3 regions of the Fictibacillus marinisediminis genome follow, and region 2 is predicted to be linked to each of the others. Evidence: riboswitches for the same ligand, from Rfam matches in the RefSeq annotation. Region 2 holds a riboswitch; each other region holds the start of a gene.
The links. Region 2 has a riboswitch for cyclic di-GMP ahead of LCY76_RS20670 (hypothetical protein). Riboswitches for the same ligand answer to the same signal wherever they lie in the genome.

Region 1 (10,690 bases), 740 kb from region 2:
ACCAGCTTGCTGGCTCATACACACAATGGACAATCGTTAACGCCGGAGCATGGGTATCCACTCCGTGCAGTGGTTCCGCATCTCTATTTCTGGAAAAGTGCGAAGTGGCTCCGTGCCATTGAATTTCTGCCGATGGAAACGCCAGGTTTTTGGGAGAAAAATGGCTATCATATGTATGGAGATCCTTGGAAGGAAGAGCGCTTTAGCTGGGACTAAGAAACAATGATCATGTAAGGAAAAAAATCAAAAATATTTATAAAAACCTTAAAAAGTACATGTAAATTTTCCCAGATGGACCGATACTATAGTTAAGGGTAGTTTATACTCTATTCGGTAAGGAAAGGAAAGAAGTGCCCGTGAATTGTAATCTTCAATCCGTCTGCGACCAGATGGAGAAAGTTAAGGAAAAGTTACATCAGTCATGCCGATCGGCAAACAGTTACTCAGACCCTGCCATCGTAAAAATCAGCCAAGAGCTTGATGAACTGATCACTCTTTATCAACGACAATTGAAACCAACCTATAAATAACATAACAAAAGGAAGCAGCTGGTTTGTCAGCTGCTTCTTTCTATTTTTGTATAATGAGTTTGTATTCCGTCCGTGTCCTCGTGGATTACGATGATTTCTTTGTTCTCCTCATTCATTATCACTTTCACTCTTTCAGGTGTGAAGCTGGAGATGAATTCATAATCAGCATCTGTTTTAGATACAAGAAGTAACGGGATTGTATAAGGAACTCCATACCTTTTTGGAATGGTTAGGAGCCATGTCCTTCCATCCTGTTCAAGCGTTAAAGAGACATCATTCGTTTTAGAAGAATACGTTCCTTGTACAGTTGCAGAAATCTCAGTCTCCCTAATTCGTTCTTCGTAAAATACTGGACTTCGTACTTCTTCATGCAGTAATATTTTTGCCAGGTCACGATTGATTTTTGTAACAGGGGTTAAATTAAAATTGCTCATGACGATCACCGTGATCTCTCCATCCAGGCTTTTCAGCATTTCAGCACAATATCCGTTCACATCACCAAAATGACAGGCAGCCGCAGTTTCACCAATATTATCAAAACCCCAGCCATATCCATAATTGCCTTGGCAGGGTGTGAGCATTTTTTTTAGCGACCTTTTATTCAATACCTTTCCGGAAAACAACGCTTCCGTCCACCTAAACAGATCTTCAGTAGTAGAATACATACCATATGCCCCAAGCGGAAAACTCATATCAATATAATCAGGATTCACAAAGTCTTTATTTACCGTATAACCTGCTGCCAAATTTTGAACTATGGTTCTTCCGTCCAATACACCGGTATTCATAAGGCCAAAGGGTTTTAGAAGATTTTCCTGAAGAAAATGGGTATAGGATTGTCCTGAAACCTTTTCTATAATTGCTGTCAGTAAAATGTAATTTGAGTTGCAATAACTGTATTGAGAACCAGGCTCAAATTCAAGAGGTTTGTCTTTGATTCTATGGATCAGTCCAGTAATATCTGCGGGAAGCCTCATCTCTTTTGTCCAATAATTCTGCATGGAGGTAAAATCGGATACTCCAGATGTGTTGGAAAGAAGCTGATGAATGGTCACTTGTTTAGCATAGGTGAGTCCCTCTATAAAAAGTGCTCCGGTATCCTCGAGTTTCATTAAACCTTGCTCCTCAAGCAAAAGGATAGCCGCTGCCGTAAAGTTTTTGGTCAGGGAAGCGATCGGAAAGCGGGTTTGGGGTGAATTTGGTATGTTGAACGTCCGGCTGGCCGAACCATATCCTTCATGAATCAAAATTTCTCCTTTATATGCTGCAAGCACAGAGCCATTAAAATAGCCTAATCGGTCATACGCCGTCATATAATTTTTCAGTCTTGCTTTTAATGTTGTTTTGTTTATAAGTCGGGTCATATCCTATTCCTCCTGTATAAGAACAAAACATTCTGCAAAAAGGGGAGCTTCTCCTTTATTGAACAGAGGCAGCAAACATAGCTTACTTTTTAAAAATAATGTTAGAGGAAGCAGGATTTTTGTCGGAAATATCAAACAATAGTATAGAATAAGCAGTCTTCTTTTTTGAATATACTAGGGAGAAGGAGGCGGATTCCATCATGGACTTTGTGAACGAAGAAAACCAGCAAGGAGATCAACGGGCTATGCAGTCCGAGCATTGCATGGTTTGCAACAATGAGCTTATCAGCTGGGAAGAAAGACAAATAGCCGTTTGCGACCATTGTGTCAGCAAAGCCATTGGCGATTAGCGTTCCTACTCGGAATGCTTTTTCTTTTGGAATCAGATCCTTCATTTCTTCACACACTATATAGGAATTTAAAAGGAGGAACGATACCAGATGGCTAAAAGAAAACATTCCAAAGATGCTGCCGCCAAGAACAATCAAACCCCGACAGAAAGCATGACAGACGTAGAGTTCTCTGACGATAAGTTCGCAGATGATATTCCAAAGCGCGATACAAAAAGCCCGAAATCAAAAGGCGAAGCATAAAAAGGAGACCCTAGCCTGATCTTCCCCCAATTGTATCGGGGTGAAGTTAAGATCAGACCGGGTCTCCTTCTCTTATTAAAATGAAAACTGCAGTTCAGGCACATATTGGTTCATATGTTTTTTTATTTCACGATACTGTTTTTTTTGCGTTTTTACGTCCTGCATCGGATGAACATGCCATGATCGGTCAACCCAGGTTGGGAGAAATGCAGGGTTTTCAAGCTCGATTTTAACGTTATTTCCTCTTTGAATCTTCTTCACCTTGATATCCATCATTCCCCCGATGTTTTTATAAGGGCCTGTCTGTCCGGAAAAGAAGTTGCCAAGAGAATATGCTGCGAATGCCCGCTCTCCGTTCTTTTTCTTTATCCAGGAAACCGGCTGAAGCACGTGAGGATGATGCCCGATGATGATATCCGCACCTGAATCCGCTGCCATATGGACAAGTTCTTTTTGTGCCTCATTTGGCATCCGCTCGTATTCGTTCCCAAAGTGGAGACTGATCACCACAACATCAGAAATTTTTTCTGCCTGATGAAGGTCTGCTTTCATCTTTTTCACATCGATCAGGTTAACAAGATACGGTTTGCCCTTAGGTACAGGGATGCCATTCGTTCCAAAGGTATAGCTCAAAAAAGAGAAGGTGATCTGATTTCGCTTCAGAATACGGATGATCCTTTGATCCTTGGATGATTGAAAAGCACCTGTATACGGCATGCCAATCTCATTCCAATGGTTGATCGCGCTTAAAATGGCTTTCTCTCCTCGATCCAGCGTATGGTTGTTCGCAATCGTGACCAGATCCACACCGTTCTTCTTCAGCGCATCCCCGACTTCCTGAGGTGAATTGAAGGAAGGATAGGAGGATAATCCGATCCTTTCCCCGCCAATCATCGTCTCCTGATTGGCCACCGTAATATCCGGCTTCTCCAAATAGGGTTTTACCTCTTTCAGCATCGGATTAAAGTCATAGGACCCGTCACGTTTTTTTGCTTTATTGTATACCCGGTCATGAATGAGAATATCCCCAACCGCCCCGACCGTTGCCGTGTGGACGGTCTCTTGAGGTTCCTTCTTTTTTGGCGGTTTATCCGTTGTTTTTTTAATGTTGTCCTTATTTTGCCTCTCGCTGCTTGCAGGCTCCGTTTTTCTTTCCTGAGCCGGTTTGTTTTTTAGAACAGGAATAAGGACCAGCAGCAAGATGACAACACAGATACTTGAAATGATGGTTATTTTTTTCATAGTAAGCGTTTCCTCCTCCCTCCATACTAGGCGATTGAGCAGGGATTTCAAGAGCAAAATCACATTCGTTCTATAAAATGAACGAATCGTTCTTTAAAAATAACGAAAGATTAAGAAAACGAGCGATTTAAGAAGATAACTAGGTCATTTGTACGTTAAAAAGAACAAAAATAACCAAATTCACAGGTTTTTTAAATGGTAAATTCGTTCTATACTGAACACGAGTTGTTCGTTAAAAAGAACCGCAAGATTCTCAGAAACGTCTAAGTCCTTAGGAAAAGGAGGGAGACAACATCAGAAGCAAACGGCTGAGGAAATTCAGAAAAAAGAATTGGGTATTTGTTCTAAGTTTACAAGTTGGCATTATTTTTTATTCACTCATGTACTCCCTTTACGGCCTGACCGGAACTACAAATGCCTACTTTAATGATACATCAAATGTTAGCGGAACGATACAGGCCGGGACCTGGGAGACCGAGGATGGAAAGTGGGATAAAAGCTCACTGGAGTTTCTATCTGCCTCTAAAGATTCTTCATGCAGCAACATTAGCGCTGTAATAGTAAATAAGGGTGAAATAATGCAAGGCCCCGTTAAATATGAAGTTTGGTGGGCTGAAAAAGGAAATCCAAAGGGTGGCAGTAAAGTCGACACCGGACAAATGGATGCCCTAACGAAGAACCAAAAAGAAACCCTTACATATTTACCAACGAAAAATGGCGTTTATATGTTTAAAGCGTTCCAGAGACCAGGACATCCTGGTAACGGAGAACTTTGGAGTGATGGCATTACTGTAACTGGATGTAGTGAACAAAATACTGATGAAGATAAAAGTAAAGATGAAAATAAAGATGCCAAAAAAGAAAATGTAGAGAACGAGACAGAAAAGGAACAAAAACCGGCATCTGACGATTCAGGAAAAGACAAAACAGAGGAAAAACCAGCTGAAAAGCCCGCGGAAGTTAAGGATGAAACGAAAGAACCTGACCCAGCAACAGATAGTAACACCAATGAAGCTGAACAGGACAAAGAAAATGTAAATAAAGATGCCGAGCAAAAATCGATAGATCAAAAAGTGGAAGTTCCAGAACCAAAGGAAGGTGATCGTAATGAAGACAATCAAAATTAAAAAATGGCTAAGTAATATTGTTACAACTGTATTATTTGCAACTCTATTGTTTATGGGATTTGTAGTCATCTCGTCAAAAGCATCAGGAGGAACTCCTAACTTTCTGGGATATCAACTAAAAACAGTCTTATCAGGATCCATGGAACCAGGTATCCATACAGGCTCAATCATAGCAGTTAAGCCAGGAGGAGACATGACCCGCTTCAAAAAAGGCGACGTCATCACCTTCAAGGCTTCTGAAGATAAATTGATTACCCACAGAATTTACAAAGTAAAAGGCAGCGGGGCAAACACAAGTTATGTAACAAAGGGCGATAACAATGATGCCCCTGACTTGGAGCCAGTGCTTGCCAACAATGTAGTCGCTCAGTACAAAGGCTTCACCGTTCCTTATGTAGGATACGGGATGGAATTTGCTCAATCCAAAAAAGGAACCACTTTATTGATGATCGTTCCCGGAATTCTTCTTCTCATCTACTCTGTGCTCACCATCTGGAAAGCCATAAGGGAAGTGGAAGTAACAAAGAAAGAAGATACACCGCCAGCAAGCAATTAATGGTTGCAACTCTGCAGAGAAAAATCTTTGCAGGTTCAATATAAAAAACTACATACCCATTGAAATGGGGATAGGGAGGAAAATTAAAATGAGTTTGAAAAAGAAATTAGGTCTAGGGGTAGCTTCAGCAGCATTAGGATTGTCTTTAGTAGGTGGGGGGACTTATGCGTACTTTAGTGACAGCGTAGATACAAATGCAACATTTGCAGCTGGTACTTTAGACTTAAACGCCGCTCCTACTACTATCATTAATGTTGACAAAATTAAACCAGGTGATTGGATGACACGTTCGTTCCAACTTAAGAATGATGGGAATCTAGATATTGCAAAGGTTCTCTTGAAAACTTCTTATACAGTAACTGATGCTAACGGTAATAATGCCGGTGAAGATTTTGGTAAACATATCCGTGTTAATTTCTTAGTAAACGCGGATAAGACTGATGGAGTTATTTTCTACACTACATTGGATCAACTAAAAAATATGACACCAGATGCTATTGAAAACCAAGTATTCATCCCTTGGTTAGATGAAAGAGGCGGAAAACTTGCAGCAGGGACATCCGATACTCTTTACGTTCAATATGAATTTGTAGACAACGGCCAAGACCAAAATAAATTCCAAGGTGATAAACTAGAACTTAAATGGACTTTTGAAGGCAAACAAGGCGCAGGTGTTGAAAGGTAACTTTTTCAATGGGAGGTGGGGATATCCCCACCTTTCTTTTTATAAATACATTCAAGAAGGTTGAACGCATCAATTAATGCCTAGTGCGGGGGAAAAATAATGAGCCATAAATCAACTGCATTTAAGCTAGTTTCTATTTATTGCATTATTTTGCTGACACTCGTTACTTTTTATCCATCAGGCAGCACCGGTGCTTCAAGCGTACCCGCTAAAATCGACCTCGCCGTCTCTCCCACCGAAGAATTCTTCAACGTTAACAATATGAAACCGGGAGACTGGGCCACTCGAACATTAGTTGTGAAAAATAAAGGGGACGCTCCTTTTACGTATAGCTCTAAATCTCATTTTAAAAGCGGTTCGAAAAGATTATTTAACAAGTTTCATATAAAAATCCAAGACAAATCCAAAATACTATTTGATGGACAGCTGAGCCAGTTTCAAAAGCTTGCACCGCGTAAACTGGACTCTCATTCAGAAGAAGAATTGACTGCAACCATCTCATTTCCCTGGGAATCCGGCAATGAATTTCAGGGGCTGAAAACAGAATTTGAACTTGTCTTGTTAACAGGTGATTCTGATACGAGTCCACCAACCGATCAAGATGATACCACAACAGACAACAATACACCGCCGTCAAAACATACTGATCCGCCATCAAACAACCCAGACATATCTACTTTACCGAAAACGGGTGAAACCAGTCCTTATCCAACTATCATTCTAGGATTCTTTATCTTTTCATCCGGTCTTATTTTGCTCCTCATGAAGAACTCCATCATTCCCAATCCTTTTCAAAAGGACTGAGTGATGAAGTGGATCGCATATCTACTTATACTCACAGGCATCATAACGATGTGTTACCCAAAACTAATAAACTACTATTATACGAACAAGGAAAACCACTTACTTCAATCATGGGATCACCCGCCAACCAAACAGGCAGTCAGCAGCTATAAAAAGCTGGGTCCTGTTCTTACTGAAACGAAAAATGAAACCAAACCGGTCAGGAAAGATCCTTTACCGAACAGTATGCTCGGAACTCTTGAGATCAAGCGGATCCATCTCCGCTTGCCGATTGTAGAAGGTGCCAGCCTGTCCAACCTGAAGGTTGCAGCTGGACACGTTTCCGGCACTTCGCCGATTGGTAAAGAAGGAAATGCAGCGATCGCAGCCCACCGAAGCTATACGTACGGCAAGCAATTCAATCGGCTGACAGAAGTGAAAACCGGAGACCTTATCACGATTGAAACCAAAAAAGAAAAGCTGATCTACCGGATGATCGCCAAAAAAATCGTCAAACCAGCAGACCTATCAGTCTTACATAGCAGTAAAAATGAAAATATCATCACGTTAATTACCTGTCACCCGTTCAAACATCCGACACACCGGTATATTGTGAAGGCCAAGTTAATTGAGGAAAGGTTGTTAACCAGCAAAGGAAGTCGGTGATCGTGAGGAAATTAGGAACACAGATTAAGAGGATCCGGATGGAGAAAGGCCTCAGTGTGACAAGGCTTGCTGAGATGGCTGGAATCTCTAAAGGATACTTGAGCAGCATAGAAAATCATAAAAATAACCCGTCCGCACATATGATTAAAAAGCTGGCGAAAGCCCTGGAGGTGCCTGTGGAAAAGGTCATTAATCTAGAAGCAGATATATTGGACCAGGAGTGGATGGAACTCGTCATTCAGGCAAAGGAAATGGGAATTAATCAGGAGGAAATCCGAACGTTTATACGGTATGAAAGCTGGAAACAGCAGACAAAGGATGATGAAGCGAAATGATCCGCCTTGGCAATGGAGTCTATTTATGTGAAGTAGCGGGGAATAAAGTAAAGGTCGTGTACATGGGCCGCAACATCTGTGAAATTTTTATTAATGATGAGCTAAGAGGAAGAGCCCCATTTGATTATGTAAAAAAACAAATTCTGAAGTGGGAGAAGAGAGAACCTCTATCCACTGCCTATATCGGACATTATCAATTTAAAGAACTTGTTCCGATCATCGATATCTCAGTATGAAAAAAACCGGCGCCGCTAAAGGGTGCCGGTTTAGCTTTGATTTTTATTTTTCCATTTGTTGAATTCAAGAAATTCTTTAAACTGGTCTTTGCTGACACCAGACTCCATAGCTTCTTTTACGAGCTCTGCCCATTCATAATCCAGCTCCGCCTCATTGATCTCAGCTTTTTCATTCAGCAATTTTTCAACAGGAATATCCAGGACAGCTGCCAGCTTTTCAAGCAGCTGTACAGAAGGATTTGTTTGTATATTTCGCTCAAGGGAGCTGAGATAGGATTTGGCGATACCTGCTCGTTCTGCTAGTGAGGATAGAGATAGACCTTTTTCTTTGCGATATTTTTTTACAAGTTCACCAATCACGTTAATCCCTCTTTTTTACTACAATTTTTGCTTCTATTATACATTTAGGGACGATAGGCTGTAAATAGACCAAAAGCGACATCACATTGATGTCGCTTTAAATATTCGCTCATTTGATGGTATGTACGTTTTTTGAAGATAGCTACGAACTTCCTCCATGCTTAAACCTTGCTTTTTGGCTTGTAATAGTAAGGCTACCCATTCACGATCAAGCTCTGTTTTTTTTACGGTTTCCATGTTTCCCTCCTGAAATTGGTGGTTTTCCAGGTAATCCAGCCATCATAGTAAGTCACCTTAGACCTGTGATTTTGCGTCCATGCTTTTCAGCGATGTTTGCCCTTTAACTGGAGGGTGGCATTCCCGACAGTCACTTAATTCATACAATTTTAACCAATTACTAGTGCTTAATACACAATTTTATTATAGTATCTTATTCTTTAGGAATCTGTCGTAATTTGGCCGTTACATAATTGTAATATTATTGTAAAGTAAGCGTTTTCATTGATGCTTTCCCTTGAATTGTTTAAGATAAACAGAGAGAGCAAAAAAGGGGCGAATGAGTGATGGAATTAGGGAAATGGAAAGAACTGGACGAAAAAGATTTTCTGAAAAACTTTAAGAACGAATTCTATTTAAAAGAAGGCGTGTTGTATTTGGACGGCAATTCGCTGGGGCTTTTGTCGAAAAGAGCTGAGAAATCACTGTTGGAGTCGCTAAATGATTGGAAGGAATGCGGTATTGACGGCTGGATGGACGGAAAGCATCCATGGTATACACTTAGCGAGGAACTAGGGAAGAAATTGTCGCCACTAATTGGAGCAAACCCGGAGGAAGTCATTATTACTGGATCCACCACTGGAAACCTCCATCAGCTCACATCCACTTTTTTTAAACCTTCAGGATCAAAAACGAAAATTTTAGCCGATGAGCTGACCTTTCCCTCAGATATTTATGCACTGAAAAGCCAGCTGGCTTTAAGAAGCTTGGACCCTGGCCAGCATCTGATCAGAGTGAAAAGCCGTGATGGCAGGATGATTGAGGAAGAAGACATCATCAAGGCCATGACGGATGAAGCAGCTCTTATTGTGCTGCCCTCCGTGCTCTACCGAAGCGGGCAGCTGCTCGATATGAAACGCTTAACGGATGAGGCCCACAAGCGCGGAATATTGATCGGTTTTGATTTATGCCATTCCATTGGGGCAGTGCCTCATCAACTTTCGGAATGGAATGTTGACTTTGCTTTCTGGTGCAACTATAAATATTTGAACGCGGGACCGGGCAGTGTTGCGGGACTCTATATTAATGCGAAACATTTTGGAAAAGAGCCTGGACTAGCAGGCTGGTTCGGTTCCAATAAAGATAAACAGTTTGACATGAATCATGACTTCGTGGCGGCAGATACTGCGGGAGCCTTTCAGATCGGCACTCCGCACGTGTTAAGCACGGCCCCATTAATCGGTTCGCTTGAAATTTTTGAGGAAGCGGGAATGGACCGGCTAAGAGAAAAATCTCTTAATCTGACACGCTATATGATGGAGCTGATTGAGACCGAACTTGCTGGCTTTGGATTTACGATCGGAAATCCGAGGGATGATATACGTCGCGGTGGCCATGTTTGCCTGGAGCATGATGAAGCAGCGAGAATCTGCAAAAGTTTAAAAGAGAACGGCATCGTGCCGGATTTTCGTGCACCGAATGTGATCCGCCTTGCTCCTGTTGCACTTTATACCTCTTTTGAAGATGTACATGAAGCGGTTCAGCGGCTAAAAAAAATCATGGGTGAGAAGCAGTATGAAAAGTTTTCAAACGTAAGAGAGGTGATTGCGTAATGGCTGGAAAACTGATCGATATCTCCATGCCTTTGACCTCGTCCGTTCCGACCTGGCCGGGGGACACCCCGTACTCGTTTGATTTAGCCTGGACGAAAGCAGAATCAGGATCCGTGAATGTCGGTAAAGTGGAAATGAGCACGCACACCGGCACCCATATTGATGCGCCGTATCACTTTGATAGTGAAGGAAAACGGGTACTGGAGCTGGATCTTGAGCTCTATGCCGGCAGAGCAATAGTGGTAGATGTTACGGGCAAAGAGGTCATCGCTCCAGAGGATTTGGCAGATCAACCGCTGGATGGAGCGGAGCGTGTGCTGCTGAAAACAGGCTCTTGGCAGGACAGAACCGTGTTTCCGGAAAAGATCACCTATCTAGATGAAG
Region 2 (10,690 bases):
AGCAAAACACGCAACTGAAAATTCGCTCACCCTCCTCTTGGTTTCGAGAGGGCCAAAAGGGTAAGATCACAAGAAACAATTTATAGATAGATATTTTTTTAAAAAGGAGCCTGAAAACTACAGCCCTCATCCTTTTTACTGTTGTAATCTTAGGTATTATCATTTTCTTTGTTATTCTTATTATCCTATGGGACACACCATAAAAACGATGATTACTTCAAAATTTAAATTAAAATAAATGACTTGGAAATTACTATCAAATTATATGGACGACATCCGTAGCAAGGTCTTTCCATCCTCTACCTAGTAACTTATCTCCTTCCGTCCCTCGATAAGCAATAATAACTTCATTACCTTTCTTGTAAACTACTGCATCAAAGCCAGTATCAGATTCATGTGTCAGAAAATCCTTATCATCAACTCTCTGCCAATATTGAGCCCCATCTTTAAATTTCATTTTGTACTTTTCAAATGGATAGTCAGAATATGCAGTTTGGCTGAGTTTAAAGTAAATTTCGTCCCGAACATGGTCTTTTGACATTGGAACACCTCTCGTAAATACGGTATAATTTTATTATACAAAAAATTTCCATTTTATTGGAGAGATTAGCATGAAAAAGATTATACATATTTTAATTATTGGCATAGTGTTATTTATTGGTGGATGCGGGGGAAATGGCATGGATAAGGATGAGATTAGGGAGCAATCAAAATCAGTAGCTGTTGAATACATGAAGATTGAAGAAGAAAAAGACTTCGTTGCTACAGGCGTTGAATTTCCATCAGGAGATGTTGGGGTAGTTTTTGTTCATGGCTACTGTAAAGATAATAAAGATAAAAAGATGTTTGTTACCGTAAACTACGAAGATGATTACAAGGTGGAGGGGATAGCTGAAGGAGTAAAAGAAAAGAGTAAGGAATAGCAGAGAATCAAAGAGAAGAGTTTTTGACTGCCTTTTTATATTGAAAAACAACGGTGGTAAGCTTAAAATTAAAATTCCACCATAGGTCATACGGCCTTTCGATGCTATGAACTTAAAGAAATTAGCAAACAGGACAGCGCGGGAGGGTTTAAGAATTAAGAAATTGCCTTAAAAAAAGACAAACCCCTCTACCAATATAAAATTGGGAAGGGTTTGTCGACGTCCTGACAGATCGTTATGAAACGATGTCTTTTAATTGCTGCTTGCTCTAATTTTTGCTTGTGTCTTTCAATGAATCTTTTTTATATTCATTGAGAATAAATAACCCTCATTAAAATATCCTGTGGATGATCACCTAATTGATTTCCAAACAGATTGATCCCCCCAATGTTGGCGGCATCGGACTTAATGCCGACCCTGAAATTCAGATGTTTTTGTTTGTCGACAAGTACATCTTTTAACGAAGTGTTAGAAACTTTTATTTCATCTAAAAAGCTTCCTTCCTCGGTAATTTTCCAAGATTTTAAGAGGCCATACTGCGTATGCCCCTCCGTCGGAAACCATACAGGGTTTAATTTCCCTTTCCTTTCACCAAAATCACCGGGACATGTCCACGTACAGATTTCTGTATCATTCACCCATATCGTAATATCTGAAGGCCAATTATGGTCATAGTGGGGTGCTTCTGAACAGAGTTCCATTGAAAATTGGACAGACTGAATGTTTGCATTAGGCGGAAGCTGCAATGGGAACCGATAGTCTACATAGCCCTTGCGAAACCAGATAAGCTGAGCATTCATCCTTTCAGGGTGGTAAAATAATGCGGGTTCATCCAGGGGATCGAGGACCCCATTTTTTGTAATGATTCCGCAGGTTGGCGAAATATTAGCATCAAAGTAATGACCAATCGGCATTTCCAGTTGATACATATTTTCGTTATTGCCATAACCCAGATCCATCCTTAAATCCATATGAATATCTTCAAAAACCCGCGAACAAACCTTCATTGTCCCCCTCGTTGCAGGAAGCAGTTCAGTATAAATGATCCCAGCAGTCTCTAAAACCCGTATGTTTAAAGCAATTGTGGAAACTGGCAGATTTAATTGTTCTGCCATTTCATTGATATTCATTTTTTTTGTATTTAGTAATTTTAGAATATCGATTCTTACCTTTGACGAGAGAGCATGAGCTACCTTAATCAAAGCGTCGGATTCATCAATTGTTAGTTCAAGCAAGAAAATGCAACCCCTATCTTATTTTTATGAGGAGAACCATATGGCTCCATAATAAAGGAATAACTGGAAATGTAAAAAGATATTGACTTATTAAAATGAAAGCGTTATCTTAACAATTAATACAATAATACTGTTTCAAACATAATGTTTGTATTAAATACTACAGTATTTGTTTCGAAAAAAACAGTATTTTTCTTAGCGCATCGGTGAGTAGTAACATAAATTTTCAGAATGTTTAAACTTTTTATCAGGAAGGAGGAACTATCGGTTTTAAGTGATCAAGCAGGTCATAGTTATCTGTTTTTTCAACTGCCTTAACTAATTAACGAGGGGGAGATTCAAAATGCATAAGAAAATCAAGGTAATGATCAGCTGTATGATAATCGTTATTTTTATTCTTTCCTTAGGGGCGTGCAGTCAAAGTTCATCGTCTGATAAGGTAGGAAAAAATGAAATTGTGTTTTGGAATCCGTTTGTAGGCCCAGATGGCAAAAACATGCAGATGATGGTCGATGCCTATAACAAAACGAATCCGAAGTTTAAAGTGAGAAATATCTCACTAAAAGAAGCCGATATGTACGCAAAGATCCCTACCGTTGTCAATTCGGGCAGAAACATCCCTGATTTAAACATTGTTCATGCTGAGCGAATCAAACAATTTGTGGACAAAGACATGCTGATTCCAATGGATGATTCCCTTGCAAAATATCCTGAAATTAAAGCTGAAAATTATGTAAAAGCGGGCTGGGATATTGGCAGCCTGGACAATAAGCGATATAGCGTCCCTTTGGATGTGCATAGCTTTGTTATGTACTACAACAAAGATCTGGCAGCCAAATATGCGCCTCATGCCCTTGATGATAATATCGTAACATTTGATGAAATAAAAGAAGCAGGCTTAAAAGCGAAAAAAGATGGTATTATAGCGGCCCCTGTTACTTGGATGAAGCCTGCCTTCTTGTCGGTGTACAGCCAAATGGGTGGAAGCATTACGAGTGATGGTACGAAGCCGACTTTAAACACGGAACAAGCTGTAGACACGTTAAAACTCTACAATGGTTTTGTAAAGTCAGGCATCACCAATAAAGATGGCCAGGATGCGGGTCAAGTCTTTAAATCTGGAAAAGCAATCTTCTACCCCGAAGGAATCTGGATGCAAAATGATATTAAGAAGGCAAAGAATTTAAATTGGGGAATGACAAACTTCCCTCAGCTAAGTGATGACAAGAACAAAATGGTGAACTGGAGTTCTTCCCACCAATTTGTACTTCTTAAAAATCCTGAAAGAAACAAGAAGAAAACAGAAGGCGTCATAAAGTTTATTAACTGGGTAAGGGATAACTCCCTTCCATGGGCAGAAGCGGGTCAAAACCCGGCAGCATTAGCTACATTGGATAATCCTAAATATCAACAGATGCCTCAATCCTTCTTGATTAAAGATACAACAGAACAAAAATCGTTAAAAATCTTTGACTACAAGTACAACGGCTATATCTCTGAACAACTGGACAAGATCGGCAACGATACGGTATTTGGAAAGCTCGATATTAAAAAGGCTCTAATGGATTCCCAAAAAACCGTGGAGGATAAGATTGCTCAGGATAAGTAAGAGGAACCAGGTCTCCAGCAGAATGGATAGAAGGCAATGGAAGGATTTCTTCTATTGCCTTCTACTAAAAGAGAAGGAGAAAAAATATGGATCTTAAGCTGACAGAAAAAAAGAGAGTAGACGTGCTTTCACCAGCCATGGGTAAGCCGCATCGGAAAGGAATCAATTTTTCGCCCATGATTTTTATCGGGCCGCATCTTTTGTTGTTTGCTCTATTTTTTCTTATTCCTATATTTTTTGGTGTGTACATTTCTTTTACGAACTGGGATTTGGTCAATACTCCCGAGTTTGTTGGGTTGGATAACTATAAGGATATTTTATTAAATAAAGAATCAACGTTCTACACCCAGCTGCATACCGGACTGGGAAATACCTTTAAATTTGTGGCTTTTACGGTTCCTGCCTGCATCGTTATCCCCTTGCTTTTAGCTGCTGCACTCCATGTGAAACCAAAAGGGATGAAGATCTTTCAAGCGATTTTCTACTTGCCCGTATTGTTTTCCATTTCAGCTGTCATGATCATCTGGTCCATGATGTTTAACGTTTCGTTCGGACCTATTAACCATTATTTCACTTCCTCACCCAACTGGCTGGGCACACAGCCTTACGCATGGATCGCACTCGTCGTTGTAACAGTCTGGTGGGGGATCGGCGGGAACATGATCATTTACCAGGCAGCATTAAACGGAGTATCCAAAGAATACTATGAAGCTGCGTCACTGGACGGGGCAGGCAGGCTGCAAAAGTTTTTCCACATCACTCTTCCAAGTATAAAGAATCAGCTTCTGTTCACGATTGTCATTACAACCATCGCCCAGTTTAATATCTATGGACAGGCGCTCATGCTCACAAAGGGAGGTCCTTCCAGTTCAACCACCGTGCTTCTTATGTATATCCAGCAGAATGCCTTTGGATCGGGTCAATCCATCGCAGGAATTGCGTCCGCAATGGCGGTTATCCTTGGTCTGTGCATCATGGCTGTCTCGGTTATTCAATTTTTCTTATTAAGAGAGAGGAAGTAGGAGGCGGGTACCATTGAAAAAAGTAAACATCTCCACCTTGATTTCATTCATTTTTCTGTTATGCATGACTTTAATTTGGATATTCCCTCTTGCCTGGTCACTTTTCACATCCTTTAAAGATGAGATCGATATCCAAACCTTTGGTTTTACGATGCTGCCCATCCACTGGGTCATCGCCAATTACCAGGACGTTCTTTTTAATAACACAAGTGCTCCTGTAGCCAAGTGGTTTATGAATTCAATGATCATTTCCGTCACACAGACCATTCTTGTATTGGTTGTTGTTTCAATGGCAGCGTATGGATATACCCGGCTGCGATTTAAGGGAAGGGACTGGCTTTTTTCCTTTTTACTGGCAACCATGATGTTCCCTGCCGTTGTGAACCTGATTCCGTTGTATAAAATTGTTGATACCCTCGGTTGGGTCAATAGTTATTGGGCGGCCATTGTTCCAGGAGCGGCAGCGGTGTTTAATGTTTTTTTAGTAAGACAGTTTATGATCGGGATTCCGATTGAACTGGATGAATCAGCGCGGATCGACGGAGCCAACGATTTTCAAATTTATACGAAGGTTACCCTTCCGCTTATCAAACCCGTATTAACCGTTGTGGCGTTATTTACATTTACGAGTTCATGGAATGACTTTTTGTGGCCTTCGATCGTGTTCAATGATATTGATAAAATGCCGATCACACCAGGCTTGCAGCTTCTGCAAGGAATGTATGTCACAGATATCGGACATGCGATGGCTGCCGCTATTATTGCGATTGTCCCAACCTTTATTTTGTATTTGTTTACTCAGCGTTATTTCTTACAATCGATGTCTTTATCATCTGGAGTAAAAGGATAGGGGGAAATGCTTTGAATAGAAAACTGGAAAGAAAACTGATCATCATTGGATCGGTATGGCAAATGCTTTCTGGTCTGCTAACCATCTTTGTCTATGGATCATATATCAAATCACAAAGTAACGGTATTCAAGAAACACAATTTGCGCAAATGAAAGCGATGGAATCCTTGTTTGGCAGTTTATATAGCTTCGCAGTAACATTCGGCCTCTTTTTTGTAGTTATAGGGTTATTGAATCTTTATCTCGCAAGAAACTTTAAAGATGACAAAGTCGAAGTAAAACTCTCATTCTGGTTTATTTTATTAGGTGCTGCATCCTACTTTTTTATGGATTTCTTGAGTACTGTTCTTTTTCTTTCGGGCGGAATATTGGCCTTGGCAAAAAATAAAACGATTTCGAAGTTACATAGCCAGATAGAGCAAACCAACTAATTTATCAAGGAGCTGTTGAGCATGGAAGTGAACATTCGCAAGGAGTATCCCAGACCGCAATTTGAGAGAAAAGAATGGTTGAATCTTAATGGAGAATGGGATTTTCAGTTCGATCAGACGAATGTCGGTGAAGAAGAGCAGTGGTACAAACAAACTACATTAAATCAAAAAATTATCGTTCCCTTTACGTATGAAACGAAGGCCAGCGGAATACATGAGGAAAGCTTTTGCCCCTATATTTGGTATCAAAAGATAGTAACTGTGCCTGAGGAGTATTCCCATAAAAAAACCATTCTGCACTTCCAGGCAGCCGATTATGTGACCAAACTATGGGTGAATGGTATATTTGCCGGCCAGCATAAAGGGGGATATACGGCATTTTCCTTTGATATTACCAACTATATAAATGCAGGAAAAGAAAATAACGTAGTAGTCAAAATAGAAGATAGCCACAACGAACATCAACCAAGAGGGAAGCAACGATGGATTGATAAGAACTTTGGCTGCTGGTATGTACAATCCACCGGTATATGGCAAACCGTATGGCTGGAGTTTTTAAATCAAACGAGTATACAATCGGTTAAAATCACTCCAGATTTGGATACGGATTCCGTAGAGTTCGACTATAAATTGGCGAATGTTCAACAAGATCAAAAGGAGCTTTCGTTAAGAACATCGATTACATTTAATGGCCAGCCTGTGAAGGAATTTAGCTTGAGGGCTGACCGTGAAAATGCAAGGATGAAAGTAAATCTGGCTAGTGAAATCCATGAATGGAAAGTCATGCAATGGAGTCCGCAGCATCCTCATTTATATGATGTGGAATTCACCCTTTACCATGGGGAAAAAGAGCTCGATCGCGTTCAGTCCTATTTCGGTATGCGAAAAGTATCGATAAAGAATGGCAATATTTTATTGAATAATGTACCCATTTATCAAAAACTGCTGTTAGATCAAGGATATTGGGAAGATTCCCATCTTACACCGCCTTCAGAAGAAGCGATCATTTTAGATATCGAGAAGACATTCGAAATGGGCTTTAACGGGGTAAGGAAACATATGAAAGTTGAAGATCAGCGTTTTCTATATTGGGCGGATAAGAAAGGCCTTTTAGTTTGGTCTGAAATGGCCGCAACCTATCAATTTTCGGATGAGGCGATCCAAAATTTCACGGAGGAATGGATGACCGTTGTCCAACAGCACTATAATCACCCAAGTATTATCACGTGGACACCGTTCAATGAATCTTGGGGAGTAAAGAATATTTACACGAACGAACAGCAGCAAAAATTTACGGAAGGAATCTACCATCTGACGAAATCTATGGATAGCATGAGGCCTGTCATCGTAAATGACGGTTGGGAGCATACGGTTTCGGATATCATTACCCTTCATGACTATGTGGAATATGGTGACGAATTCCTAAACCGCTATAAGGAAAAAGATAAACTCATCAAGAATGAGATTGCCTTTAATAATTTTAAACATGCCATGGCACAAGGATATGAGTATAAAGGCCAGCCGATTATTATAAGTGAATACGGAGGAATTGCCTTTAACTCAGAAGAAGGCTGGGGATATGGCAACCAGGTAAAAGACGAGCAGGAATTCTTAGATCGTTATGAATCCATTACGAAAGCGATCATGAGCCTTGATTACATTAGTGGCTTTTGTTATACCCAAATTACCGATGTTCAGCAAGAAGTTAACGGATTGTTAACCGAAAGCAGAAAACCTAAAGTGAATCTATCTAAAATTAAACAAATTAATGATAACCAATGATTAAATGACTGTTGGGAATTGTCTTCTTAGCGGGCTCCTCGTAGGATCGGAACGGGGTTCGGAATATCACTCATGTTTAGGTTAGTCATAAGGAAAGCACTTATTCGATTAGGAATAGGTGCTTTTTTTATTCGTATGGTTATGTTACTAGTTGATCCAAAAAATCTCAGATTAATAATAAAAATGGCTAAATATAATAATTATTTTATCGATAAAAGTAATATATTCAATTTTTCACGAGAGGAGCGTATAGAAATACGAGCATCTTAATGGGAATGGACAAGTCTTTGTGCCTGTTTCTATGGACTGAATAACATTTAGTTTAGTAAAAGTTGCTAATTCTTCCTTTTGAAGAATATACAACGAAAGGGCTACGCTATGGAAACATAGCCTCGCAAAGCTATAGGGGCTAAGGTGATTAAAATTACTAAGCCAGCCAGCCACCGAAGATATGAAGAAAAGGAGAAAATTTTTATGAAAAACAAGAAGATTGTATGGGGTATTGGACTAACAGCCACATTGCTATTTTCCCAAGGGTTTACTACAGTGAATGCAGAATCCCATAAAGGGAAGGGGAACAAGAAAAAAACACATGTTGTAGACAAAAATAAAAATGGAATAGCTGACACCTGGGAAAAAAAATATAAACTTTCAGGAAAGAATATCGTTAAGGAAGATAAAGATAAAGATGGGCTAACCAACCTAGTAGAGTATCAGCTTAACTTAAACCCTGTTTCATCAGATTCAGATAAAGATAAACTAACTGATGGCTTAGAAGACTCAGATAACGACCAATTAAGCAACATATCTGAAATAGAGTTAGGAACAGAACCAAACAATCCCGATACCGACGAAGATCATATCAATGATGGGGCCGAGGTTAGTAAAGATGGGGTTGAATATTCTCAAAAGGTCCGAAATATTGATATAAAACTAGAAACTTCAGATAAAAAAATGAATCTGAAATACAAATACAAAAAAAATCATACCATTATTAAAGCTAACTACAAAACCACCACAAAAGAAATGATTACTTCATTAGTAAGTGAACTGGAAACAAAGCCTGACTTGTCAGAAGATGAAATGATCGCAATCATTACAGCAAAATTTGGACTGGAGGATCATTCATATAATTTAGAAGCTGAAATTGAATTCTTGGACGGAAAAGAAATTAAAATTGAAAAAGAGCTTCTAAGCGATAAAGATGATCAAGACAATAACGATGAGGATCATGGTGATGGCGACCATGATAATGATTGAGCAAGGACAGGCAGGTTCTTGTGTTTTTATGTTCCGCACTGAAGTGTATTCATAAGGAAAGCACCTGTTTTGGGTGCTTTCTTAATAAATGACATAAGAAATGACGTATGAATTAGCATACGTCATTTTCTTTATTTAGAACCAACTATTTCCTTATCTAAATAATAGCCATAAAGTTTTAATCCTCTTATTTTAATTTTATTTTTGGGTCTTTTTTACCTTTTTTGTATGAGGAAAAAGAATTACTATATTAGTATAGAATTCTATATTATGTAATTAAGTCTAATATTTGGGGGATTACAGCTTGAGAAGTATTTGCATAAAGAGAAAGAGTTTTATTCTATCAACGGTTTTTGCTTTTTTATTTTCGGTATTCTTTATAGGTATTGAGGCTCAGGCCGCGGCAGGGGATAACACATTTATTAAGCCGGCAGAAGGAACGTTTACTTCTAATTTCGGACTTAGAAACGGTGAGTATCACTATGGTGTAGATATGGCTAAAAGCGGATATGTTAAAGTCGTTGCATCAGCTCCAGGAACGGTCAGCAGATCCTACCTATCTAGTTCCTATGGAAATGTAATTTTTATTAAACATACGATTAACAGCGTGCCATACGAAACGGTTTACGCTCATTTAAATACTAGAAATGTAGGTGTTGGTGCTGCTGTCTACCAGGGTCAAGTGATAGGGTCAATGGGGAACACGGGGACTTCGTCCGGACAGCATTTGCATTTTGAAGTTCATCAACCCTACTGGACATCTGCAAAAACATATGCGATGAACCCGATGAACTTTATCCCTGCTTGGGAAGGGAAATATAGAACGGGCAATTTCTTGTATAATGTAGGAACGGATACCATCTATCCAATCTCATATAATGGCGACAATGATATTATTGTAAAAGTAGATTCCACAAGTACAACGGTCGGGAAATACAAAGTATATCTGCAAAAAACCATAAATGGAGTCTGGACAAGTGTTGGACAAGCTGATGCTCCTAAAACCGGGGCACAAACAATCACATTCACACAAGAAAACAGCAGCACGGCATTATCTCCATATACTCAATACCGACTTCTTTTAAAGAACTCTGATACCACCAGGGTCTACTACAAAGTTTGGTATAAATAAGAATCAATAGCCTATCTCTTTGATGAGACAGGCTTTTTTTGTAAGGAGCTGTTAATTAGGTATTTTATAAAAGGGGTTCAATAGGTTCTGTCTCTATCGATAGAACCTTTTTAAATGGTGGATCATTGACGCGAAACTGACACAAAAGAAAGATGTCCAACCCAATCACTGCAAGCGTTTTTGACCGAAATCCTTAAAAAACATTTTTTTCTAACTTCCCTCCACCTGACATTTCCCTGACACATTCGCCCAGTAAAGTATGGGTATAAGGTTCAGCAAGCAAGATCCTTACCACATACTTAGGAGGAATGAAAATGAAAATGAATAAGTCAGTTTTATCGTTTACAATTGCCGGTACTGTTTTAGTTGGAGGTTATGCAGCATCCACTGCTTTCGCTGCCAATAACACTACAGCAAAAACAGCGCAAAGCAGCACAGCAGCCAAG
Region 3 (10,690 bases), on a different contig from region 2:
AAAAAAATCAAATAGAATTAAAAAGTCATAATGTAATAAAAGATTCAAATACAATAAAACAAAATCAAATATATTAAGCTGATCTTCCAGATTTGAGGTTCTTTCAACGGGCTCTAAGCTTGGCCGGCTACATTAAGAACCAGCTCATTCATAAAACTCACAAATACACATGTAATCTATTAGATTATTCACTTTCCACAGGTCGTTAGTTAGATAAGGATCTTTAATAACAAGTGAATAAATAGAATATCCACAATTCACAAGAATACAATTGGAACAACAAAAAGGTAAAAAAAATAGAAATCCTTCGATTTCCAAGATCTTTATGCTTGGATGGATTCCCTTAGGTACTGAATCTGGTTATTTAGGTATATCTGCAACACGACGAATACTCTTGTTTCATTTCTTTTTAAACAAGAGTAAATCTGAATATTAAAATGATAGTTTTGTTCTATATTTCTCTAAATGTAACTCTATATGTGCCTTTATTAATTCCACGGCCGGTATAGTTTTCTTAAAAGGCTCAAATATGGATCTGAAAACAACTCTGAAGTACGCCCCTAAGCTGTAAATCTTAAAACGTTTACCAGATGCTGCTGTGGTGTTTAATCGTTCTTCGATAATGGCTGTGGCTGCTCCGTAAATCTCTTTAATTACGCCATCCCTTAAGGAAAGGTTATCTACGTATTTCAAATTTTCTACTACTTCTTGTTTGAAGGCCAGCATAATTGAGACTCGATCCCGCTTCTTGTAACGAAGTCCATTTCTATCCAAGTAGCGGGATAGGTCGTCACTATAGGCGGCCATTAACTGATCCACACCTAAAACATCTGGCTGCTCTACACACTTCTCTTTAAAGCTAAATTGATAAGCTTTCACCCATACCTGGTGCTTCCTCATGGAAAGGCCGATGGAGTGAACGTTAAAAATCGGTTTTAAAATTTCAAAAATAGCTCTAATCTCTTTAGACGTTCGGTTGAGCTCCTTTTTTAAAGTAGATAAATTTTGGACCTGGAAGGAACTTTCTAAAGCTGATTTCCCTCTTTTTTGTCCTAATTTTACGCGTAGCTGATTAAATAACTTTAAAGTAAATTTTATTGCACGTGGGTTTTTAGTTCTCACAAACTCCGCTAATATATTGGTTTCAAACAACGCGAAAGGAACCCTGAAATAGTTAGGTCTGGCTTTACGATCGTCATTATATAATTCCTGTTTAGTAAACCTTTCATAGTTGAGAATCTCTACACAATATTCATTATTAATGACGATCTCTTTTATGATTTTGTGTTGAATCAAGAATTGATATCCATAGTAAAAGGAAGAGGCTGGTATGGAGAGTTTCTTAGCCCATTGGTTAGGAATAAAGTTCCTTACGATTCCAGTACTTTCGGAATCACATACTAAAGCAAGGATATTTGCCCAAGCTGAAGCAGGGAATTGATAGGCCTCATCCAATTCCAATAGAAATTTTCTATAAAAATGTGGGAACACAAAACCAGACACTTTTAGATCCGATCTAGGTATTTTAATTGATTGCGTTCTCATAAGAAAATACACTCCATCAATGATAAATTAGCGATGATTTTTGTAGAATAATGTTGAAAATCCACTGCTTTTTTGCCTTTAATATCATTGAAATGTGGAGCTGCATTGTTTATAATAGGGATTATAAACAATACAAATTTAGGCAATAAGAAAGCAGCCTTTTAAAAAGTGGCATTTTTAAAAGGGTGGATTTTATAAAGTTGTCCGTTGAAAGTTGTAAGTTTAAACAGTGTGTTTTACATCCTCTAGTGAGGAAAGCTGGTCGTTGGCGCGATCAGCTATTTTTTTACTATTTATGTAAAATTAGAATACAAAAAAACGTCCACTTTTTGTATGCACGTCGAATTAAATGCGTTTAAGGATAGACTCCTCCCTAAAAATGGGTATAGTTCTCCCAGACACATTTCATCGACAAATTTACTATATCATATTATGAGTAAATTTGGTAAACAAATTTTACAAGTCAATAGTTGCCAAAAACATTAAAATATTTTATACTGAGTTTAACTAAATAAAGCGTTTAACGCTTTTCATCGACAGGGAAATCCTCTCACATAAGTGGGAGGATTTTTCGTTTATACCCATCCTCTAGGTTTAGGCTCAGCACTGAGTTTGACACGTCTTTTTCTCAATGAATTGGTTGGTATCAGCAGGTTTCTTAGAATTATCAATAACTAGTTTTAGCATAATGTATATCCCCTTTCTCGTGTAAAATGTTTAAACTGATCCTAAAACAGCAGGAGCAATCAAGGAAAGTAAAGTTACGATAATGGATCCTACATATAATCGTTTGCTCCAGCGGAAGTATTCTGGCTGCCCGAACATTTTGTAGAAGAGACGTATGACAAGTCCAATGATAACCATAGCTATAGCAAGGTAAATGCCAACGCTGGTTAGTAAACCGATAAAATCATTGGTGAGTGTTGTAAAATTATTTAAGTCTCTCGTTAATACAAAGATTGGAACGAGACGGAACCCTATTATGGCAATTAAGGACGAAATCATGGAAGTTGACGACCATTTTAGCCATACTGGATGTTTAAATGGAATGGCAACCGCGTAACTTAAAATCGAAAGGACAAAAACAACGGTGATAAGCTTAATTCCAACGTTATAAATCTTTGGAGTGAGCTGACCGGCATCCTGCTGCATATTTCCTAAAACCTTGGTTGTGTCGTCTTTTTGCTCCAGTTGAGTATTGAACTTATTTACATTAAATGAATCTGCCAGGACGGGTTGGGGACCTAAAATCAGAAGCAAGAAAATCAATGAAAGCAGTTTTTTCATTTAATTTCCCCAAGCCTCCGAAAAACGGTGTCTTACTTCCATTTCCATTAGCTCTTGAGCTAATTTCCCTTGCAGGACTGGGCAGTAGAATGAAACAGAAAAGTATTTATTATGCGTGTCGAGAGAATTTTTGAGATCATTGTTTTCCATAAAATCACTTAAACTTGCAACCCAATGAGAATAAACAGTTTGATTAAATTTTTGATCTGTGCCCCATTTTCGAAGCTTAGTGCTGCCCACCTTAATTTTGAATATAACTTGAATCATTCTGTAGTTCCGATATACGAATTGTAATCCTGTAATATTTTGAGAGAGGACCATTAACTTTCTTAATGGACGATCCAAAAAGCTAACCCAGTTCTTTTGCATTTTAGAGGGAATATTAATTCCTATCTCAACTTCTAAATCCTCGTGTTCTATTTCACCTTCATCATTTACGTCTGCACTAATAGTAAAGGCTTCAAAACGATCGGTGAACTTTTGTAACCATTGGTAGTACGCATATTCCATATGTTCTTCTAAAGTTTCAAAATATGTATTGCTCATTTGCATGTGTTGAATTCCTTTAAAGCTTATAAAAGGAGATTCACCGGATATATACTCAAATTTAAACTTTTTGATGGCTGTGCCATCCTTTCTAATTTCTTTTTTAAGTTGTTCAAAGCTTTTATCCAAATTCCCCATGCGTACCCCATCTTTCTTTATAAAAATAAATACAAAAAGATACCGTTTGAAAACAGTATCCACGACAGACTTCTGGTTTCGGTAACCGGCTAGCTTTTCCATCATGGATGAAGCCCCTTGGCTTTGCGTCCTTGGATTTCCCCAAGTTTGCCTTTTCGGTTCAAAATCACAATATTTAACTATACAGTTACATTATACCAAAAATAATAATAAAGTCGCAGTCCTTTTCTACTAAATTATTCGAATTTTGTCATTTTTTATCATAAAAAGCAATAAAGTGTAAATAAACAATAGTAATTTAATATCCTTAAGCACCTCCTTATAAAAGCGGTGAAATATTATCCACCCTCTAGATTCAACCAATATGATGTAAATCTAGAGGAAGGACAAAATCAATTTGTCCCGCAGTTGACTAACCAATCATTTGCATAGAATTAGCTGCTGCTTCCTCTACTCTCACTATTTTTACAACGGAAACTAAATTACCTTTTCGATTAACGTGAACGAGCAGCAGGTCTCCATTAGATAAAAACCTGGCTCTTTTCCCTACTTTCAGCCATTTTCTTTTTGACAAATCTCTGAAATGGATAAAGCGTTCTTGAATGCCGATTACACGGCCATACCAGACTTGAGTACCCTCTAAATTTTGAGCAATCTGAGCTGTTGAACGATGCTGATGACAAACAGGAAGATCAATATCTAGTAAGCTTGTGTCTTCTTCTGAATTGATATTAAGGATATAATCGCTGGGATTCAGCTGCTTAAGCTGCATAGATCCTTCTTCCGCAAAAGAATGTTCCGGAATACATTCAGTAATTACAGGTGGAACATCTTCATCCAATACTACTGGAGAAGGGATAGCGGGCGTAAAATACTCAGGAAATTGCCCTTTTAAATCATCCATGCTTTTATATTTTCCTTCAACCTCATATAGCTGATATTGAGTTTGAATGATAGCTTCCAAATCATCACCGCATTCAGCTAATCCAGTAAGCCGATTACGAAGGATTTCTCCTTTGTCCATTTCAGTCTTCTCTAACTCCTTTTCAAGCTCTGCGAGTAAGTCTTTTTGTGGTGAACCCGCAATTAAGGAAGTCACAGCACTAGAACTTTGAAAATTCGTTTGAGGTTCTTGGAACGTTGTGTTTGTTTTTTCAGAAACCTCACAATTCTCCTCAATCCACTTAGAAAAATCAGCCTTACCAAACTCGTCATATGTAGCTTGATAGAGAAGCCCATCGTCAGGCTGCTCTTCAGCTGTATATTGTGTATTTAAATGGATCAGACCTTTATCAAAGGAATACCAATCAATTATGATATACAAGACCATAAAGATGGATCCTAAGACCATCAGCAATATGTTCACTTTTTATCCCCCTATAAAGTTAATTAAACCGCCATTAGCAGTTCGTTATCTTTACTCCCGTCTCGTTCCCGAAACCGCTCAATGATTGTTTTTGTGATATCGAAGATTTGAGACCCATAGTTCAATAGCGCGTCTCCGTCTCCTTGGCTCCAACCCTTTACATATTCAAAGCTGTAAGAGCTGGTGTCCAATCCGAAGAATGAACAAACAATGAAGGCTGTTCCTTCTGCTACAACCTCCCGTTCTTTAGAAGTGCTCATGTTTCCTAATCGATGCACCTGCGAATGGACATATTCGTGAACTAAAGTTTTGGCTCGTTGATTTATCGAAACTTTGTCACTCACAACGATTTCATGAGTGCCTGGCATATAATAACCGTTCGCAGATCCCGTATTACCATAAGAAATTGGACAATCTGCTACTTCATGCACCATTTCAATAATTTCACGAGCCTCGCTACAATCTCCGACCAATTCAATCTTTATCTGATCAATCGGTAACGATTCACCTTCGGTTTGACTAAAATCGAACACCGGTATTGGACAAAAACCAACCAATTTGATTTCTTCATCAGACTCCAAGACATCTTCTTTTGGATCTTTGTTCTTATTTGATCCAAAGATTGGTTTGAAAATGCGGATGGCTTTCTCACCTTTTACTACATTCCTTCCAAGTTCTTGCCATCGCGAATAAGATGCCAAAAAGGAAGCATGAGGAAGCTGTGCTTTTGCAACAAGCATGTTTTTAAATGAATAGCTTGGCATAAGTGCTTTCATTTCCAGAATAGCCTTGAAATGTTCTGGAGAATAAGAAAAGTTCTTCACGCCATCTTCTAATGTCTGCTGTAGCTGCTTCAATTTTTCTTCAATGGTTGGGCAGCTTTTCTTCCAGTTCCTCTTAGGCATACTTTTATCCATTTTAAACCCTCCAATAATCATTGTATTTATATAAAAAACGAGTATAAGGGAGCGAAAGCACCGATTATACTAGTTTTGGAAAACGCCTATTCGTTTGTTGAATAGCTGCCAGAAACGCAAAAAGGCCTCTGAGCTGATTTTTACACACTTGTAGTGTAAACGTCAGTCCCAGAGACCGTAGATTGATTATTAACCTGCTATTTCAAATAGAATAGCAAAACAAAAAGGTAAACAGTAAAGAGGTATACGTATAGTATAAAATCATTGTATAAATTTGTAAAGATGGATTTAAAGAAAGTGAATATCTTTGAATAAAGAAGAGATATAAGCCGCTTTGTCGCCACTATTTAATCATTGTTTTTCATCTGATTATACCTAAATCAGTTATTATTTTTTATAATAAGCTCGGCTAAATATCCGCCAATAACCATCATCACTTTGCCTTTGCCACTTTTAATGTTATAATTCTTCAAACGAACCACTGCCCAGGGTACAGAGCCTGGGCTATTTTTATTTAATCAAATGTTGTTCAATGATGGAGTTCAACTAAATCGTAAGTTAAAAAGTAAGTTGATTAAATCATTTTCTCCTTAAATATATCCCTTTTCTTTTAGACTGATATACTTTCCATCTCCGATGATAATATGGTCCAACAAATCAATCCCAATAACAGAACTGACTTCTTTTAAACGCTTTGTTACATCAATATCCTCTCTAGAAGGTTGTGGATTACCTGAAGGATGATTATGAGCAACAATAACTGAAGCTGCATTGGAATTGATGCCTTCTTTAAATACTTCTCTTGGATGTACAACGCTGGAGTTAAGCGTACCAACAAAGATTATACGTTTCCGAATGATTTCATTTCTCGTATTTAAATAAAGTGCGAGAAATCGCTCCTGTTTTTCATAACGTAATTCCTCCATAATGCAATCCGCAGCATCTTCTGGACTTTTAATAGCAATTCTCTTCTCTGGTAAAGACTTGCTTAATTTTTGGAACAAACCAAAAGCTGCTTTCAGCTTGATACAATTTGATTTTGATAAGCCAGGAACATTTGATAATTCTGTCTCACTTAATTCAACTAATCTACGGATTCCTAAAGCAGAAAGAAAACCTGTTGTTTCCGCAGGAGTTTTCGGCCCTAAAATGTTTGATAGCAGTGCCTGAAGATCTATCTGATCTGCACCGTAAACAGCAAGTGATTCTTTAGCTACAAGATATTGACTTTTCATTTGAACTCTCCTCATCTCTAAAATAAAAAAAGCCATTACTTCGGGGTTATCCCAAAATAATGGCTCACTCTCTAATCAGTTGTGAATGATAAAATTAAGCTCCTAATTCAAATAAATCATTAAAAAAGCTTCTGAGCTTCATGGTTAGAGTTACAGGTATATAAGCATCTGCTCCGAAGCGATATAGCTCTTCACCTTTAAATCTCCATACCAATGTAGTATCAAGCTCTTTCTCTAATGATTTAACGAAAGTATAAGCTTCCCTAAACGCTCTAACATAGTCTGAGGTTCTACAATCAAATTGATAAACCTTCCCCGTTTTGATATCACGAGCATCTACAAACTTTCTTCGATTGATCATTTTCTTAAACATGAAATCTCCCCTTAAAAGTAATTTTGCAGAAAACGCAAAAAAGCAACCTCTCAGAGTGTTTTTAAATACACACGTAAAACGTGTGTATAAAAATCAATCCAAAAGATTGCTATAGATTCTACGTAACCAGCTCTCAACAAAGTGAGGCAAAATAATAAAGATTTAATGGAAAAAACTATATGATAAATATACCATTATTGGTATTTTGTTTCAACAATTTGTTTTTAAAACTGACCATTACCAAACCTTCCAGAATTAAGATTAAAATTTAAACAAAAAAAGAAGGCTATGCGAAAATAGCCTTCTTTTTTAGATAAATGTTTGGTGTATTAATTATATCGGTATAGACTTTAAGGCGTTTTAGTTTCATTTTGAGTTTTACGGCTCATCATTCAAATCCATGAGTTTGTATTCTTCCTGCCAAATATTCACTAACACAACCAGGAAAATGGTCAAAAAAACTGATAAAACTTATTCTCATAACAATAGGTAGCTCCATAGTTGTTCATTAAATGTTGGCCGTTCAATCTCTCCTTTTAGACATAATAAAAAGCGGCAGGTTTCCCTACCGCGGTTAAATTTAATAATCATAAATTGTTGTCGTTCTTTTTCTGTAAGCTTTTCTGGCTCTTTACCATATTTCATGCAGTATTCCGCTAATGCTCTGACTTTCAAGCGCGGCTTTTTAAGATCTGTTAGAAGTGTATAAACGCAGTTTGGAAAACATTTCTCAAATTTATGAATTTGATCATACAAATCAATCATAAGAGTAAAATTGTTTTCTATCCTCTTCAGATAGATCATTTGGGGCAATACCATGTTTCCTACAGTATGTTAATAACTTTTTTACTTTAAGTCTGGGTTCTCCAGGTTTACTTGGCCAGCCATAAACGCCGTCTGGGAAGCCACTTTCAAAATCTTTACGAGTCATATTGTCACTCACCTTTTTTACAGTGTACCCTTTCTTAGACGGTAATATTAAATCTTGGATTTTCGCCATAACTTAGCACCTCCTGGAAAATGTTTTCTTATCAATCTAAGGGCACCTCTTTCATCGAAAATTACTTTTCTCCCGAAAGGAATCCCACCTAAATCAGAGTAAAATTGTAATACTGAATTCTTCGCTATAAGTTCTACATATCCTTCTAAGCCTTGGTCTAAACTGTACTGGCAGGCAAAAGCAACCAAACACTTTCCTACGTTCTCATAACGTTGAGCGTTGTTAAAACCCTTTGGGCCAAGAAAGCGTTTATTTTGTGGAGCGGCTTCAATGTTTTCAAGATGAACGCAATTGAAGTCTGGATCATGCAGTGCGCGCATTGCAATTAATCCTTGAGCCACTTCTGGTTCTGTTTCTGTTATAAGGGCGAATACTCTAAAACCATCTTTAAGTGGGGTTAACCAATTAAAAGCCCAGCCGCCGCGTTTATTATATTTATTAGCTCTTATTTCTTCTTTGGTGACTTCTCGAAAATATACATCTACTCTTCTTTTGGTGACAGCATCAATTATCATATTTTCGTTTCACTTTCTTTATCATGTCCTTATTATAACATTTTTTTGAAGGTAAATCTTCTTACCACGACCAACTCTGTATCCTTTCGTGGATTTCTGTATCTCGGTCAATAATGATCCAGGCGCGAAAAAGGAGTTTTTTGAGCTGGAGGCATTAGTGTTTACCACCAGATACTACATTGTAAGCAATCGCATTACAGATATCCATTACAAATTATCCAAATTAATAAAAAATAAGTGGGCTGATAGCAGACTTAAATAATTTAAAAAAACCAGGCCACGAGTGTCTGATTTATTTAAAAATGCTTATGATCCTTTCATCAAATAATGATCCTTTTTCTATTACTCTTTCTAATTGTTCAAGGGATAAAGGGAATTGGGTAGTTAACGGTTCAACTTCTAAAGATTTAAAATCTTTTTCGGAGAATTTTGAACGTGGAACATAATTAATTTCTGATTTAATTACTTTTCGCTTTTCATGATGTAATCTTCCATCTGTTGTTTGTTTCACTATATATCTAACTTCCATTACTTCTCTTTCTGTAAAGTATTGGAATGTTCGTTTGTAGAAATATTCTACTTTATTTCGAGTCAATTTTATCATCTTCTCCCTAGTCGCTAACATCTCAAGCTTCCTTTCAAACCGTGTATTTTATAATAAAATAACTCAGTTCGAGAGGTCTAATCTTCTTTTTTGTTATTTTCTCAAAAAATAGTTTGAAATAGTGACTATTTCCCCAAAGGAAATATTATTCATTTTACAATTATACCTAAATTTAAGGGAATGTTCTGTTATTTTTTAAAGGTAAAATAATACAATAAATGACACATAATTTAATTTTAGTAAAAATTATACTTATTGAATGCTAATTTTAAGACCTTCCCTAAAAAGGGAAGGTCTTTAATAATTTGTTGTAACAGATATAGATTTATTTAAAAAGCTCTTCAGTAGTCCCTTTTTATGGTGATTCAGCTCACCTGGTAATATACGTTCAATCAAAGGATTTAAATAACTTTCAATAGACTTACGAATAGATCTTTGTTCAAAAAGTGTATTTCCTTTGTATTGAGCTTCAAAGCAATCATCAGAATCAAAAGTTGGAAAGCTGCACACTTCACCATAGTATTCCTGGATGGCCTCATTTCTTTCGATATTTCGAGTAAAGTGATTCCCAACTACAGTAGTAATGTCATTTTTTATGATCTGATGAAATATTGGATTTTCGTATATTTCTTCTACTCTACATAAATCCGGATCCACCACAAAGAATAAATGGTCGGCCATTTTAACAAGTTCCTGTATCACGTGAGACTGCCATTTGCTACCTACATCGAGGATTTGAATAGGCGTGGATCGCAACAAGTAAAATAACCGAATCATTGCTTCTAAAGGTACCTTGTCTTCAGAATAGGCTTTTTCATAACTGGGATGTTTTACTACCCAGTGATTATTCCCTTCGATCCATCGGCATTCTTTAGTTGTAATCCATTCGTTTTCTTCATCACTATGATGATATGGGCTCTTATAGTTTCTGGCATTATCCATTCCAAGAAACCGGTCATAGGTGTAAGGAGAGATATACGGAGACTCTATATAACTTACTCCTACATTCCGCTGCCCTATTGCCTTTGCGAGTAAGTGTGCGATAAATGATGTGCCGGCCCTAGGATAGGGGCTTCCAATAAGGATTAATTTTTGTGTTACGGGAACACCAATGATTTTCTCAACTTCAGGAGTAATGTTTACTTTAATATCTCGCTTAATGAC

Region 1: it holds a riboswitch for cyclic di-GMP, as region 2 does, so the genes downstream of both, LCY76_RS17030 (anti-repressor SinI family protein) here and LCY76_RS20670 (hypothetical protein) in region 2, are expected to answer to the same signal.
Region 3: it holds a riboswitch for cyclic di-GMP, as region 2 does, so the genes downstream of both, LCY76_RS23575 (hypothetical protein) here and LCY76_RS20670 (hypothetical protein) in region 2, are expected to answer to the same signal.

What each region holds. Positions count from the first base shown of each region.
Region 1 is NZ_JAIWJX010000002.1:3,198,515-3,209,204, reverse strand. It holds gene LCY76_RS17100 (sulfite oxidase-like oxidoreductase) at 1-216, shown strand, start outside; gene LCY76_RS17095 (aspartyl-phosphate phosphatase Spo0E family protein) at 357-530, shown strand; gene LCY76_RS17090 (serine hydrolase domain-containing protein) at 557-1,894, opposite strand; gene LCY76_RS17085 (hypothetical protein) at 2,095-2,244, shown strand; gene LCY76_RS17080 (hypothetical protein) at 2,335-2,487, shown strand; gene LCY76_RS17075 (CapA family protein) at 2,563-3,729, opposite strand; gene tapA (amyloid fiber anchoring/assembly protein TapA) at 4,023-4,856, shown strand; gene sipW (signal peptidase I SipW) at 4,837-5,412, shown strand; gene LCY76_RS17060 (CalY family protein) at 5,501-6,097, shown strand; gene LCY76_RS17055 (LPXTG cell wall anchor domain-containing protein) at 6,197-6,901, shown strand; gene LCY76_RS17050 (class D sortase) at 6,905-7,546, shown strand; gene LCY76_RS24055 (helix-turn-helix domain-containing protein) at 7,549-7,881, shown strand; gene LCY76_RS17040 (hypothetical protein) at 7,878-8,117, shown strand; gene LCY76_RS17035 (helix-turn-helix domain-containing protein) at 8,148-8,477, opposite strand; gene LCY76_RS17030 (anti-repressor SinI family protein) at 8,559-8,714, opposite strand; cyclic di-GMP riboswitch class I at 8,741-8,825, opposite strand; gene kynU (kynureninase) at 9,041-10,306, shown strand; gene kynB (arylformamidase) at 10,306-10,690, shown strand, end outside.
Region 2 is NZ_JAIWJX010000002.1:3,943,295-3,953,984, reverse strand. It holds gene LCY76_RS20715 (hypothetical protein) at 1-64, shown strand, start outside; gene LCY76_RS20710 (hypothetical protein) at 257-541, opposite strand; gene LCY76_RS20705 (hypothetical protein) at 612-923, shown strand; gene LCY76_RS20700 (ArsR/SmtB family transcription factor) at 1,232-2,158, opposite strand; gene LCY76_RS20695 (extracellular solute-binding protein) at 2,502-3,767, shown strand; gene LCY76_RS20690 (carbohydrate ABC transporter permease) at 3,944-4,789, shown strand; gene LCY76_RS20685 (carbohydrate ABC transporter permease) at 4,803-5,639, shown strand; gene LCY76_RS20680 (hypothetical protein) at 5,651-6,070, shown strand; gene LCY76_RS20675 (glycoside hydrolase family 2 protein) at 6,092-7,852, shown strand; cyclic di-GMP riboswitch class I at 8,212-8,300, shown strand; gene LCY76_RS20670 (hypothetical protein) at 8,327-9,112, shown strand; gene LCY76_RS20665 (M23 family metallopeptidase) at 9,417-10,244, shown strand; gene LCY76_RS20660 (hypothetical protein) at 10,559-10,690, shown strand, end outside.
Region 3 is NZ_JAIWJX010000004.1:155,833-166,522, reverse strand. It holds gene LCY76_RS23585 (hypothetical protein) at 433-1,545, opposite strand; gene LCY76_RS23580 (hypothetical protein) at 2,263-2,832, opposite strand; gene LCY76_RS23575 (hypothetical protein) at 2,833-3,621, opposite strand; cyclic di-GMP riboswitch class I at 3,594-3,678, opposite strand; gene LCY76_RS23570 (hypothetical protein) at 3,929-4,882, opposite strand; gene LCY76_RS23565 (ArdC-like ssDNA-binding domain-containing protein) at 4,906-5,799, opposite strand; gene radC (RadC family protein) at 6,390-7,034, opposite strand; gene LCY76_RS23555 (DUF6018 family natural product bioysynthesis protein) at 7,129-7,407, opposite strand; gene LCY76_RS23550 (hypothetical protein) at 7,885-8,052, opposite strand; gene LCY76_RS23545 (hypothetical protein) at 8,165-8,407, opposite strand; gene LCY76_RS23540 (hypothetical protein) at 8,386-8,922, opposite strand; gene LCY76_RS23535 (hypothetical protein) at 9,215-9,547, opposite strand; gene LCY76_RS23530 (hypothetical protein) at 9,824-10,690, opposite strand, start outside.